One region of the Metabacillus elymi genome, then DNA from elsewhere that is predicted to be linked to it. Evidence: riboswitches for the same ligand, from Rfam matches in the RefSeq annotation. Region 1 holds a riboswitch; each other region holds the start of a gene.
What was found. Region 1 has a riboswitch for S-adenosylmethionine ahead of HUW50_RS04850 (methionine ABC transporter ATP-binding protein). Riboswitches for the same ligand answer to the same signal wherever they lie in the genome.

Region 1 (4,292 bases):
TTTTCTTCTAATAAAGGTTTTGCTTCTTCTAATATTTCAACATGTGGTACAGGTGATGCACCTACTTTTAATGTTTTTGCCTCTCCTTCGGAACCTTCAGTTCCTTCCTGTGACGCCCCACCACAAGCAACAAGTGCTGTTGTAAAAATCGTAAATATAATTGCTAATAAAGCTTTTTTCATCGTTCTTCCTCCTATCGTTTGTCAATTGATTTAGTTATGATATCTCCAATAATTTGGATGATAAACACGAAAATTAATATGATAACCGTTGCTATTAATGTTACTTGATTATTCCCACGGTTAAAACCTTCCATAAATGCTAGATTCCCTAATCCACCAGCACCAATAGCACCTGCCATTGCTGTATACCCTATTAACGCAATAGCGGTAACTGTAATACCAGAAACTAACGCTGGCATCGCTTCGGGTAAAAGGACCTTCCAAATAATTGTGCTTGTTTTAGCACCCATAGATTTAGCAGCTTCAATGACACCTTTATCAATTTCCCTTAAAGCAATCTCGACCATGCGCCCATAAAAAGGAGCTGCCCCGATTATTAACGCTGGTAATGCGGCATTTGCACCGAGTATTGTTCCAACAAGTACTTTTGTAAAAGGTAATAATAAAATAATTAAAATAATAAATGGTATTGATCTAAATATGTTAACAATTCCTGCAACTAGATTATTAACATACTTACTTTCCCATATGTTTCCCTTTGCTGTTAAAAATAACAGTAAACCTAGAATAATTCCTAAAATAAATGTCGCCACAACCGATAAGCTTGTCATATAGATTGTTTCCTTTGTTGCAAGCCAAACCTTTTCCCAATCTACTTCAGGTAGAAGCTGTTCAAGCATTGGCAATCACCTCCACCTCAATGTGTTGATTATAAATAAACTCTAATGCTCGATTTAATTCTTGTTCATCTCCATCTAAATGAATAAACAGACTTCCATATGATCCACTTTGTGTTTGTGAAATCTTCCCTTGTAAAATATTCACATCGATTGCAAACTTTCTAATTAGATTTGTTATCAATGGTTGCTCTGCTGATTCACCAACAAAGGTTAATTGAATAACCTTACCCTTTGGATAATTCTCTAAAAGATTTGCCACTACTTCATTCGTTTCCTCTGGTTCTGTAACTTGTTTCACAAAGCGCTTAGTAATTGGTTGTTTAGGATGCTTAAAAACGTCGAGTACATCCCCTTCTTCAACTACCTCCCCATTTTCCATCACAGCTACACGATGACATATTTTTCGTATAACATGCATCTCATGAGTAATCAGCACAATTGTAAGTCCAAGTCGTTTATTAATATCTACAAGCAAATCTAATATAGAATCCGTTGTTTGGGGATCTAAAGCTGATGTAGCTTCATCACATAATAATACTTTAGGGTTATTAGCCAATGCTCGCGCAATTCCTACACGTTGCTTTTGCCCACCACTTAATTGTGAGGGATATGCATTCTCACGACCTTCAAGTCCTACAAGCTTGATCAGCTCATCCACTCGTTTCAAACGTTCAGCTCTTTTTACACCTGCAATTTCTAATGGAAAAGCAATATTTTCTCTCACTGTTCGAGACCATAAAAGATTGAAATGCTGAAAAATCATACTTATTTCTAAACGCGCTTTTCGTAATTTCACTCCACCAATTGAATCTATTTGACTACCAGCAACGCTAATATCACCACTGGTTGGTTTTTCTAGTCCATTCAACAACCGGATTAGTGAACTTTTACCCGCTCCACTATATCCAATAATCCCGAAAATTTCACCCTTATCAATTTTTAGATTCACATTATTAACAGCCGTTACATTACCTGATTTTGTTTGATAAACTTTATTAACATTCTTTAATGTAATCAAGTTGTCACCTTCTTTCAGTTCGAATACCTCACTTCAATCTATCACTTTTATGGAAAATTCATGTTGCAATATAGTATTTTGATAAAGAAAAAAACCCTTCTGCAATGAGCAGAAAGGCACAAAAATGTCCTTTCTCTCATCTCTCAAAGCTAAACAGCTTTGTGTGAATTGGCACCACTTCAACAAATGTTGATGGTTGCCGGGCTTCATAGGGCACTTCCCTCCACCTCTCTTGATAAGAGAACTACGTATATAATTAAAGTTAAATTAAATTTTAGTGAGCTTAAGTACGTTTGTGATTGTATCATGCAATTAAAAATCATGTCAAACAAATTCTCTTTTTTCTAAAAATTGCATTTTATTTTAGTGATAAACTATTATAGGATAACTCCAGGAACAAAAGCGCAAGCGCCTTGATCAGCCCCGACAAGCATAAGATGATTTAGAATAGAAGGCGTTTTTTGCCTTCAATTCTAAATTAGCTTATGCTTGTCGGGGCTAGGCGCTGGAGCTGAATGTCGTGCACTTATCCACAATTCAACGAATTTTATAATTTCCTGGTAAAAAAGGGATGACTTTGCATGAAAGTCATCCCTTTATATTCAATATTTAAATATGTACACTTTCGGTTCCCTTAACGCCAGTTGCTTTGTAAATAGCTTGATCAAGATCATCGATGATATCTTGAATATGCTCTATTCCAACCGATAAGCGAATTAAGTCCTCCGTTACTCCCGATCTTTTTAAGTCCTCTGTATTTAACTGTTGATGGGTTGTACTAGCAGGATGGATGATCAAACTTTTTGCATCCCCTACGTTCGCAACGTGTGACCACAGTTCTACATTATTAATAACAGCAGCTCCTGCCTCTCGTCCACCCTTTATTCCGAAAACGATAACGGATCCAGCACCATTAGGTAAATATTTTGCTGCTAAATCTTTTGCAGGATGATCCGAAAGTTCAGGATATAGAACCCATTCAACAGAAGGGTGCTGCACTAAATACTTAACCATCTTTCTAGCATTAGCAACATGCTCTTTCATTCGAACATGAAGAGTTTCTAAACCTAGTGTGAATTGGAATGCATTATATGGGCTAATTGCGGGACCTAAGTCTCTTAGCAATTGAACTCTAGCTTTAATAATGAATGCCTGCTCGCCTAATGCTTCTGCATATACTAGATCATGATAACTCGGATCAGGGGTCGTAAAACCAGGGAATTTAGGGTTATTCCAATCAAACTTCCCACCATCAACGATTACTCCTCCTAGAGTTGTCCCATTTCCTAATAACCATTTTGTTGCTGAGTGGATAACGATATCTGCACCATGTTCAATCGGCCGGCAAAGATAAGGTGTAGCAAATGTATTATCTACAATTAACGGAATCCCAGCTTCATGAGCTATATTCGCGACAGCTTCAATATCAAGTACATCTAAACTTGGATTTCCAATGGTTTCAGCGAATATAGCTTTTGTTTTAGGTGAAATAGCAGAACGGAAGTTTTCAGGATTTTTCGGATCAACAAACACTGTATCTATTCCATATTTCGGTAAAGTATTTGCAAAAAGATTGTAAGTTCCCCCGTATAATGTTGAAGCAGATACAATTTCATCACCTGCTCCAGCAATATTTAAAACCGAAAGTGTAATCGCCGCCATTCCACTAGATACCGCTAAGCTACCTATGCCACCTTCAAGCTGTGCAATTCTTTCTTCAAAAACAGTTGAAGTTGGATTGTGAATTCGGGTATAAATATATCCTGGTTCTTTTAAACCAAAGAGGTTAGCTGCGTGCTCAGTATTCTCAAATAAGTAAGCATTTGATTGATAAATAGGCACAGACCTGGCACCTGTCATTGAATCTTTCTTTAGCCCTCCGTGAATTGTGACCGTTTCAGGCCGGTAATTTTTCTCTTGCATCTTAACTCCTCCTATTACAAGATGTATTTATCAAAAAATACTTCACTGTTGGTTTTGAATTCTAAGATGCAAATTCCTATACCTATTAGTCTACCTATATAGTAAACGATTTCAAACTTCAGATTCAAGGATTTCCCCTTATCAACTTAACTTTATGATTGCCTCGAATTTTAAAAAATTACGATAAGACCCTTTGATCGTAATTTTCCCAAAAGCAATTAATTGCTTTAAGCTTACAGTGTTTAATAATACTTGTTCGAGGTCATAGCCTTCTCCTTCCATGACAAAGTCAATTTTCGAAGGTTGAGTATGTAACGTTTTAGCCCCTTTTGATGATAGTTCAATAAAATGACTAATCTCTTGCTGAGGTTTTATTTCTACTATTAGAGTTTGATTCAAAAGTATTGGAGTTAAAAACCGAGCTTTATTAAAATTAGAAATAAACGTTGTCATATACATAAAAAAAACCTCCGATATCAATCAAGCTAT
Region 2 (4,292 bases), 1.6 Mb from region 1:
TGTTGCAAATAACAGTGGCACCAACAGCAGATGCTTGACTGTATCCTTGACGAATATATACGTCTTTTTGTAAGAGATTGGCTACAAATTTTGCTAAAGTTCTACTTTGAAAACCGCCGCCACATGCCCACACATATGGTAAATCGAAAGAACTTACTTCACATAATTGATCATAATGCCACCTGATTGTGCAAGCAATTTCCCATAAAGCAGAAGCGACAAAATGAGCGCGAGTTAAGTCATGTGCTAATGGAGTATTGAAAATAAATCCGCCTTTCTTTGAAGCATTCTTCTCATCAGTAAGATACATACCTAACGCTGATACACAATCAATGTTCTCGAGCTTACTCATTTCATCTTCCATTTGTTGATAACTTTCATTAGGATAGAAAATAGCTTTTAATTTTTGATAATTTAGTCCGGTAATCCCTGGATTCGTTTCAAGTAGCCATGTATTTTTTTGTGTATAAGCATTCGTCCAAGCTCTTTTTTCATGATCCACTCGATATTCATTTGTCATTTTGCAAATAGGGGTGGTTGTACCTGATACAATGACGACATCTCGATTTTCGGCAAATGTACTTTCAATTGCGAGTTGAGTATCTCCGCCACCGACAATAATCAAAACATCCTGCTTTAACCCTAACTCATTTGCGATTGTTGGTGTTATTTCACCAAGTATTGTGCCAGATGCTTTAATTTCTGGTAAAAACTTTCTAGAAATCCCAAATTGTTCACACATCACATCAGACCAATCTGTTTTTTGAACATCATATAGCAGTGATTCTGTTGCCTGGGATGGCTCATAGACTAAGACACCACTTAATTTATAAGTAATCCAGTCACTAATACTAGTAAATGTATCGATTTTATCCCATAACATAGGCTGTCGGTTCTTAAGGGCAACAAGCTTTAAAGCCGAAAACAATGCAGAAGGTAACCTACCAGTTGTTTTAAAGATAATTTCTGGATCTGGCAATGTGCGTTCCCATTCACGACCACGATTATCAATGTTTGGTAAGCCGATAAATGAGTTTCCATCCCGGTCCTGTAAGACAATCCCTTGGCGCTGACTTGTCGAGGTAATAGCCTTGATTGAAATATAAGGTGCACGAGTAATTACATTTTTCGCCAAAAAAATAAGTTGTTTCCAAAGTAAATCAGGTGAAAAGTAACGACTATCTGGATAAAGAGATTCGGTTTCATACTGAATATCCTCTCTTTCGACAGCTATAACCTCACCTGTAGTCGCAACAATTGCTACTCTAGCATTTCCTGTGCCAATATCAAATACTAAATAACCTTGTTTTAATGTCACTTTATTCACTTCTTTCTATGACTTTACATTTAGACTTTTTTGATTATAGATTGTCGGAACGTCAAGAGTACGTTTTATATACCACTTCGTTAACGCTTGATTCATAATCGATACGTGATGATCCTCAACCTCATAACTTGCACCAGCAAGGTGGGGGGTAGCTAAAACATTTGGCAATTTGATGATTTCATAATCACTTTTATCTGGTGGTTCATGATAAAATACATCTAAAATAGCCCCACGAATTTTACCTTCTTTTAAGACATGAACAAGTGCATCTCGCTTAACGACAACTGCTCTTGACGTATTTACTAAGATTGCTTCTTCCTTCATAAGTCCTAAATAATGTTCATCTATCATTCCGATTGTTTCTTCGGTACGAGGTAGGTGAATAGATACGACATCACTAGTTGAAAAAACCTCATCCAAGGATACACGAGTATGGTTGGGATTTTGGCTTTCAACATATGGATCATAGTATTGAATGCTGCATTGAAAACTTTCAAGAACAGAAGCAATTCTCTGACCAACGGCACCGAATCCTACCATTCCAATAGTTTTTCCTGTAATCTCATTTCCTTTGAACTTTAAATATGCTTGCAAGTAGTCTCCATCCCATTTTTCCTGCTTCAACCATTCAGAGGAGGCGATTGTATGTCTATAGAAAGTAATGAGATTGCCAATGAACAATTCAGCAACTGCTTGTGCATTTCGAGCGGGGGTATAAAATACCGGAATTCCTCTTTTGGTTGCAGCTTCAACATCAACATTGGAAGGCATGCCACGACACACACCAACAAATTTCAATTCAGGTACTTCTGCAAATACATTTTCAGTCACTTTATCTAACTCAGCTATTAATCCCTCGGCCTTTGATTCTTTTAATAGAGCGATTAACTCAGCTTCGTTATAGGCTCTACCATTCTCTTTCCAACAGCGATAGGTACAATCGCCAAAAAGTTCCTTTAATTTGACTAGACCTTCGTCGTTATACGGTGCTGTTACTAAGACATTCATTTTCTTCATCTCCTCTTTTTGCTTTGAAAACAACCCTTTAATTCAAAAAAATAAAAAAATCTCTTCCCAAAATGTTGGAAAGAGATGGTTATTTATTATCGTTCTCACAATAAACTATAAGGGCAGCTCTTTCTATCTTTCAAGCAATGCTTGCTGGAATTGGCACATTATGTTGCCGAGGTTTCGACGGGCCAGTCCCTCCACCTCTCTTAATAGAAATAACAAAATATTTAATTGATTAAATTGTTTATATATTTAGACAATGTATTAAATATTAAATAAAAATTATAGGTAAGTCAATCTATTTTCTAAACTTTCTAAAGATTGGTTCGATATGTTATAATTTATAAAGCAATTTTTTCATGAAAGGATACTAGTTATGCAGGAATATATAAATATAGAAGATGGTGTTGTGCCTTCAGTTTGTTCACTTGACTGTCCAGATCAGTGCGGATTACTGATACACAAAAAAGAAGGAAAAATCGTTAAAATCGAAGGTGATCCTGAACATCCTGTTACGAAAGGGAATATTTGCAATAAAGTGCGGAACATGGGTGAACGCATCTATGATCAAAAGAGAATTAAAACACCTTTGAAACGTATTGGCGAAAAGGGAGAGGGCAAATTTCACCCAATTAGCTGGCAAGAGGCAATCGAAACGATTACAAATCATTGGAAAAAACTAATCTCAAATGAAGGATCAGAATCAATTCTTCCATACAGTTTTTACGGCAATATGGGAAATATTAATGCAGAAGGAATGGATCGCCGCTTCTTTCATCGTTTAGGGTCAAGTCAACTTGACCGGTCTATTTGTTCAGTTGCTGGTTCGAAAGGTTATAGCTACACAATGGGGGGAAGTTACGGCACTGATCCAGAGGAAATGACGGAAACTAAGCTATTTATAATGTGGGGAATAAACGCTGTTAGTACAAATATGCACCAAATGACGATCGCACAAAGGGCTAAAAAAAATGGCGCAAAAATTGTTGTCATAGATGTCCATAAAAATCAAACTGGAAGAATGGCAGATTGGTTTATTCCGATTCTCCCTGGTACGGATGGAGCGCTCGCATTAGGGATTATGCATGTTTTATATAAAGAAAAGCTTGTTAATCGATCATTTTTAAAAGAGTATACAGTTGGTTATGAAGAACTAGAAGAACATGTTAAGAACTATGATCCACAAATGGTTTCAGATATTACAGGAGTTTCTGTAGAAGACATTTATACGTTAGCTCGGATGTACGGAGAGACCTCTCCTTCGATGATAAGAATTGGAAATGGACTTCAGCATCATGATAATGGTGGAATGATTGTTAGGACAATTGCGTGTTTACCTGCACTAACAGGACAGTGGGCTCTGAAGGGTGGGGGAGCTCTGAAATCAAACTCTGCCTATTTAGCCCATAATACAAAAGCGCTGCAACGACCAGATCTTATGAAAAAGCAAACTCGAACAATAAATATGAACCAATTAGGTAAAGCGTTACTTGAAACAGAAGAGCCCATTCGCTCATTGTTCATATATGGAAGCAACCCAGCTGTTGTGACTCCAGATGCTAATAAGGTACGTGAGGGTCTTGCTCGTGAAGATTTATTCACTGTCGTTCATGACTTGTTTTTAACGGAAACAGCTATGTTTGCAGACATTGTTTTACCTGCTACTTCAGCTTTTGAAAATACTGATTTTTATACGTCTTACTGGCATAACTATATCCATCTGCAGGAACCTGTCATTTCATCATTTGGAGAAAGTAAATCTAATACAGAGGTATTCAGACTTCTTGCTCATGCAATGGGATACGATGAACAAGCATTTAAGGATTCAGATGAAGAATTAATTCAACAAGCTCTAAGCAATTTATCGAACCCTTATTTACCAGACAAATGCCATGAAAAATTAAAAATAGATCGCTATCTGAAAGCAAGTACAAGTGATTTATTGAAAAATTTA
Region 3 (4,292 bases), 2.8 Mb from region 1:
CTTCAAGAAAGTATGACCACGAAATGGAGAGTACTTATGGAATTGTGGTTTTTCCACTGCATTTTGCATGGCTTTAACAATATGATCAGGTGTAGGCTGATCTGGATTTCCTTGACCTAGATTAATAACATCATGACCCTGTGCAATAATTTTATTTACCTTTTCAACTAGACTTGCAAAGAATTGCTTCGGTAATGTTTCTAATAATTGTGATTGTTTAAAGGTTTTCATTTTTAACACCTTCTCAAAAAATTCTTGAAATTCTAGTCACAAATAATATATTGTTAGAATCAACTTGTAAAGTAAAATTTAAAAATGAAGGTGTGATTTTGATTGAAACCTGTCATTACTTGTATACAACTTGATATTAAATTCGGTGATCCCGCATTCAACTATCAGCAAGTAGAGGAAAAAGTAGCTGTTGCAGTAGAAAAGGATAATCCAGCGATCATCGTTTTACCTGAGCTTTGGACAACAGGCTATGACCTTACTCGCTTAGATGTGATAGCCGATGAAAAAGGGGAAAAAACGAAACAATTTCTTTCCCAACTCGCAAAAAAATACCATGTTAACATCATCGGTGGGTCTGTTGCTAAAAAGATGCAGGACAATGTCACCAACACGATGTACATCATGAACAACCAAGGTGAGTTTGTTCATGAATATAGTAAACTCCACTTATTCAAATTAATGGATGAACATCATTACTTAACTGCAGGAACTGCAAAAGGATTATTCGAAATCAATGGAATAAAAAGTGCTGGTGTAATTTGCTATGATATTCGTTTTCCGGAATGGATTCGTGCTCATACAACAAAAGGAGCAGAGATTCTATTTGTAGTAGCTGAATGGCCTTTACCTCGACTAAATCATTGGAGAACATTGCTTTTAAGTCGTGCAATCGAAAACCAATGTTATGTTGTAGCTTGTAATCGATCAGGCTCTGATCCTAATAACGAATTTGCTGGTCATTCCATGATAATCGATCCTTGGGGTACGATTATCGCAGAGGCTGACGAAAACACTGGTTTCATTTCAGCAGAAATCGATGTTGAAACAGTCAAACAAGTAAGAGGGCAAATTCCTGTATTTGAAGACCGACTTCCTGACTATTATAAGTGATTTTCATATTAACTGTTGACAAATCCAAATAATCATTGGTAACATGCTAATCAAGCATTACATTTTCTTAATAGCGAAAATGTTCTAAAAATAACGTAATTTAGTAAACATTAATTTTTTAATGTTTATCCATATTGATCTCTTATCAAGAGTTGGCAGAGGGACTTGGCCCTATGACGCCGCAGCAACCGACCATACTACCATTGCAAAATGGGGTGATTCTATTCACCTTGGAATATTCCAATAGGGCACGGTGCTAATTCCATCAGAAAGGCGATCTTTCTGACAGATGAGAGGTGCGAAGCGACGCCTTCAAGCCTCTTTCATACTGAAAGGGGCTTTTCTTATTTTCTAAAGAAAAGCCTCCATCAATCAAACTACTAATATTTGGAGGTATTATTATGTCTACTAAAAAGTCATCTGTATATGAACCATTAACTGAAAGTGGTGCAATCGCTCTAGCTAAACGATTACAACTATTCGAAGAAAATAGTAATCTACTTTGCAATGAAATTGGAGATGGAAACTTAAATCTCGTTTTCAAAGTTAAAGATAGTAAAACAGAAGAAAGTATCATCATTAAACAAGCACTTCCATATGCAAAGGTAGTAGGTGAAAGCTGGCCATTAACATTAGATCGTGCCCGTATCGAAACACATGCATTATTAAAACAAGCGGAATTTGTTCCTCAGTATGTACCAAAGGTTTTTTACTCCGATGAAAAGCTTGCCATTACGATAATGGAGGACTTATCACGCCTTCAAATATCTCGAGCTGCACTCATTGAAGGTAAAGATTTACTCCTGCTTTCAAAACATATCGGAGAATTTTTAGCTAAAACTTTATTTTACACATCCGACTATGCTGTTAATCAACATTATAAAAAATCATTAGTCAAACAGTTTATCAATCCTGATCTTTGCAAAATAACTGAAGATCTTGTTTTCACAGATCCATTCTTCGACCACGACACAAATGATTTTGAACCAGAGCTCGGGCAAGATGTTGAACAAATATGGCAAGATCAAGCTCTCAAGTTAGAAGTTGCTAAGCTTAAACAGAAATTTCTTACAAAAGCTGAAGCACTTGTCCATGGTGACTTACATACTGGAAGCATTTTTGCTGATGATAAGGAAACGAAAGTGATTGATCCTGAATTTGCTTACTTCGGACCGATCGGTTTTGATGTAGGCCAGGTATTCGGAAATTTCCTGTTAAATGCAATTTCACGAGATGTTGAAAACCAGGAAGTGCTTTTCACACATATCGAAACAACTTGGAATGTTTTTGTAGAAGAGTTTTCGAAAGCTTGGAAAAATGATGGTCTTGAGATCTTCACGAAAGTTGACGGATATTTAGAACATGTATTATCAGAAATTTTCGAAGAAGCAGTTGGTTTTGCTGGTTGTGAAATCATCCGCCGTACAATTGGTCTAGCACATGTAGCTGACCTTGATTCAATTCAGCCATATGAAAAAAGAATTTCAATAAAACAACTTGCTCTTACAATAGGTAGTGAACTTATAAAAAATCAAAAAACAATTAAAGATCCAACTCAATTTAAAGACTATGTGAAACAAACTGTAAATCAATAAGTCTATTTCTAAATAGTTTGTCCCTTTTGGATCCTTAAAGCAATTTAAAGAGTTTAAAACTAAGTAAATAAGCAAATTAGGCTTGATAGTATGAATTATCTAAAATTAACAATCATCGCAATTAGCTTTTAGAGAATTAGTAAAAAATAAAGGAGTTATTGAGCATGGCAACAACAAAATTTACGATTCCTCGTTCAGTTATTTGGAAGGATGAATCAATCTCCCTATTAAATCAGCAAAAAATTCCGCATGTAACAGAATATCTTGAATTAACAACGATAGAAGCTGTCTGGGAGGCAATTCAAACCTTAAAAGTAAGAGGTGCTCCTGCTATTGGGATTACTGCAGCATATGGCCTAGCATTATCAGCCTTACAAGATCAATCTAATTCACTTGAGGCTTTTCAGCTTAATCTTAAACAAAACCGAGATTATTTAGCTAGCTCAAGACCAACTGCTGTGAATTTAGTATGGGCTTTAGACAGATTGGTTACTAGTTTAGTTGAAACGAAATCCATCAATGAGGCTAAAACAAAGCTCGTACATGAAGCAATTCAAATTCAGGTAGAAGACGAAGAGGTTTGTCGATTAATTGGAGAACACGCACTCTCAGTTTTTAACGATGGTGATCGCATTATGACAATTTGTAATGCTGGGTCAATCGCAACGGCAAAATATGGAACAGCTTTAGCTCCATTTTATTTAGCAAAGGAAAAAAACAAAGCATTAAGTGTCTTTGCTTGTGAAACCCGTCCGGTTTTCCAAGGTGCACGATTAACAACATGGGAACTTATGCAGGCTGATGTTGATGTTACATTAATTACTGACAACATGGCGGCACATACAATTAAGTCAAAAAAAATCTCAGCTATTATTGTGGGTGCTGACCGTATTGCAGCTAATGGTGATACGGCAAACAAAATCGGTACATTCAATTTAGCACTATTGGCAAAATCTTTTAACATTCCATTTTATGTAGCAGCACCTCTATCTACATTTGATCCTTCTATTTCAGATGGTAATAAAATTCCAATTGAGGAGCGTAATCCGGAAGAAGTAACTGAGGTTAATGGTGTACGCATTGCTCCAGAGGGTGTAAAAGTATTTAACCCTGCATTTGACGTCACACCTTCCGAACTAATAACAGGAATCATTACAGAAAAAGGGATTCTTTCTGGTGATTATCAAGTATTAATTTCTGAATTATTTACTCTCTAAATTGACAAAGCAAAAACCTTAGTCCTCCATTTTTAACGGGCTAAGGTTTTTACTTTTTAGAATTTTTTTTGATACTTTGACTCATACTTGCTCCCTGATGCTTCCATTTTTTCTAACAACCCTTTTTTTTCAGCTTCTGAAATGATATGAAGCTTTGAAAATAACGATGCATAGAAATAAACCTTTTTTGGACGTTTATGAATCCACATCTTGCTTGCCCCTTTCTTTACCATACGCAACTTTTTTCCCTTACTCAAATAATATGTTACGTAGCTAAAATGGTGACAAGTTAGGGCTTGTGAATCTTGTCAAATCAATATTTTATTTCTATAGATATTCAACCTGTTTATAACACTTT

Region 2: it holds a riboswitch for S-adenosylmethionine, as region 1 does, so the genes downstream of both, HUW50_RS23925 (2-hydroxyacid dehydrogenase) here and HUW50_RS04850 (methionine ABC transporter ATP-binding protein) in region 1, are expected to answer to the same signal.
Region 3: it holds a riboswitch for S-adenosylmethionine, as region 1 does, so the genes downstream of both, mtnK (S-methyl-5-thioribose kinase) here and HUW50_RS04850 (methionine ABC transporter ATP-binding protein) in region 1, are expected to answer to the same signal.

Annotation. Positions count from the first base shown of each region.
Region 1 is NZ_CP055263.1:988,304-992,595, forward strand. It holds gene HUW50_RS04840 (MetQ/NlpA family ABC transporter substrate-binding protein) at 1-182, opposite strand, end outside; gene HUW50_RS04845 (methionine ABC transporter permease) at 194-862, opposite strand; gene HUW50_RS04850 (methionine ABC transporter ATP-binding protein) at 855-1,880, opposite strand; SAM riboswitch class I at 2,014-2,122, opposite strand; gene HUW50_RS04855 (O-acetylhomoserine aminocarboxypropyltransferase/cysteine synthase family protein) at 2,490-3,803, opposite strand; gene HUW50_RS04860 (SCP2 sterol-binding domain-containing protein) at 3,945-4,262, opposite strand.
Region 2 is NZ_CP055263.1:5,184,966-5,189,257, reverse strand. It holds gene HUW50_RS23930 (FGGY-family carbohydrate kinase) at 1-1,318, opposite strand, end outside; gene HUW50_RS23925 (2-hydroxyacid dehydrogenase) at 1,334-2,335, opposite strand; SAM riboswitch class I at 2,465-2,554, opposite strand; gene HUW50_RS23920 (molybdopterin-containing oxidoreductase family protein) at 2,715-4,292, shown strand, end outside.
Region 3 is NZ_CP055263.1:3,935,329-3,939,620, reverse strand. It holds gene HUW50_RS18080 (pyridoxal phosphate-dependent aminotransferase) at 1-231, opposite strand, end outside; gene HUW50_RS18075 (carbon-nitrogen family hydrolase) at 334-1,122, shown strand; SAM riboswitch class I at 1,262-1,418, shown strand; gene mtnK (S-methyl-5-thioribose kinase) at 1,524-2,717, shown strand; gene mtnA (S-methyl-5-thioribose-1-phosphate isomerase) at 2,882-3,934, shown strand; gene HUW50_RS18060 (hypothetical protein) at 3,991-4,143, opposite strand.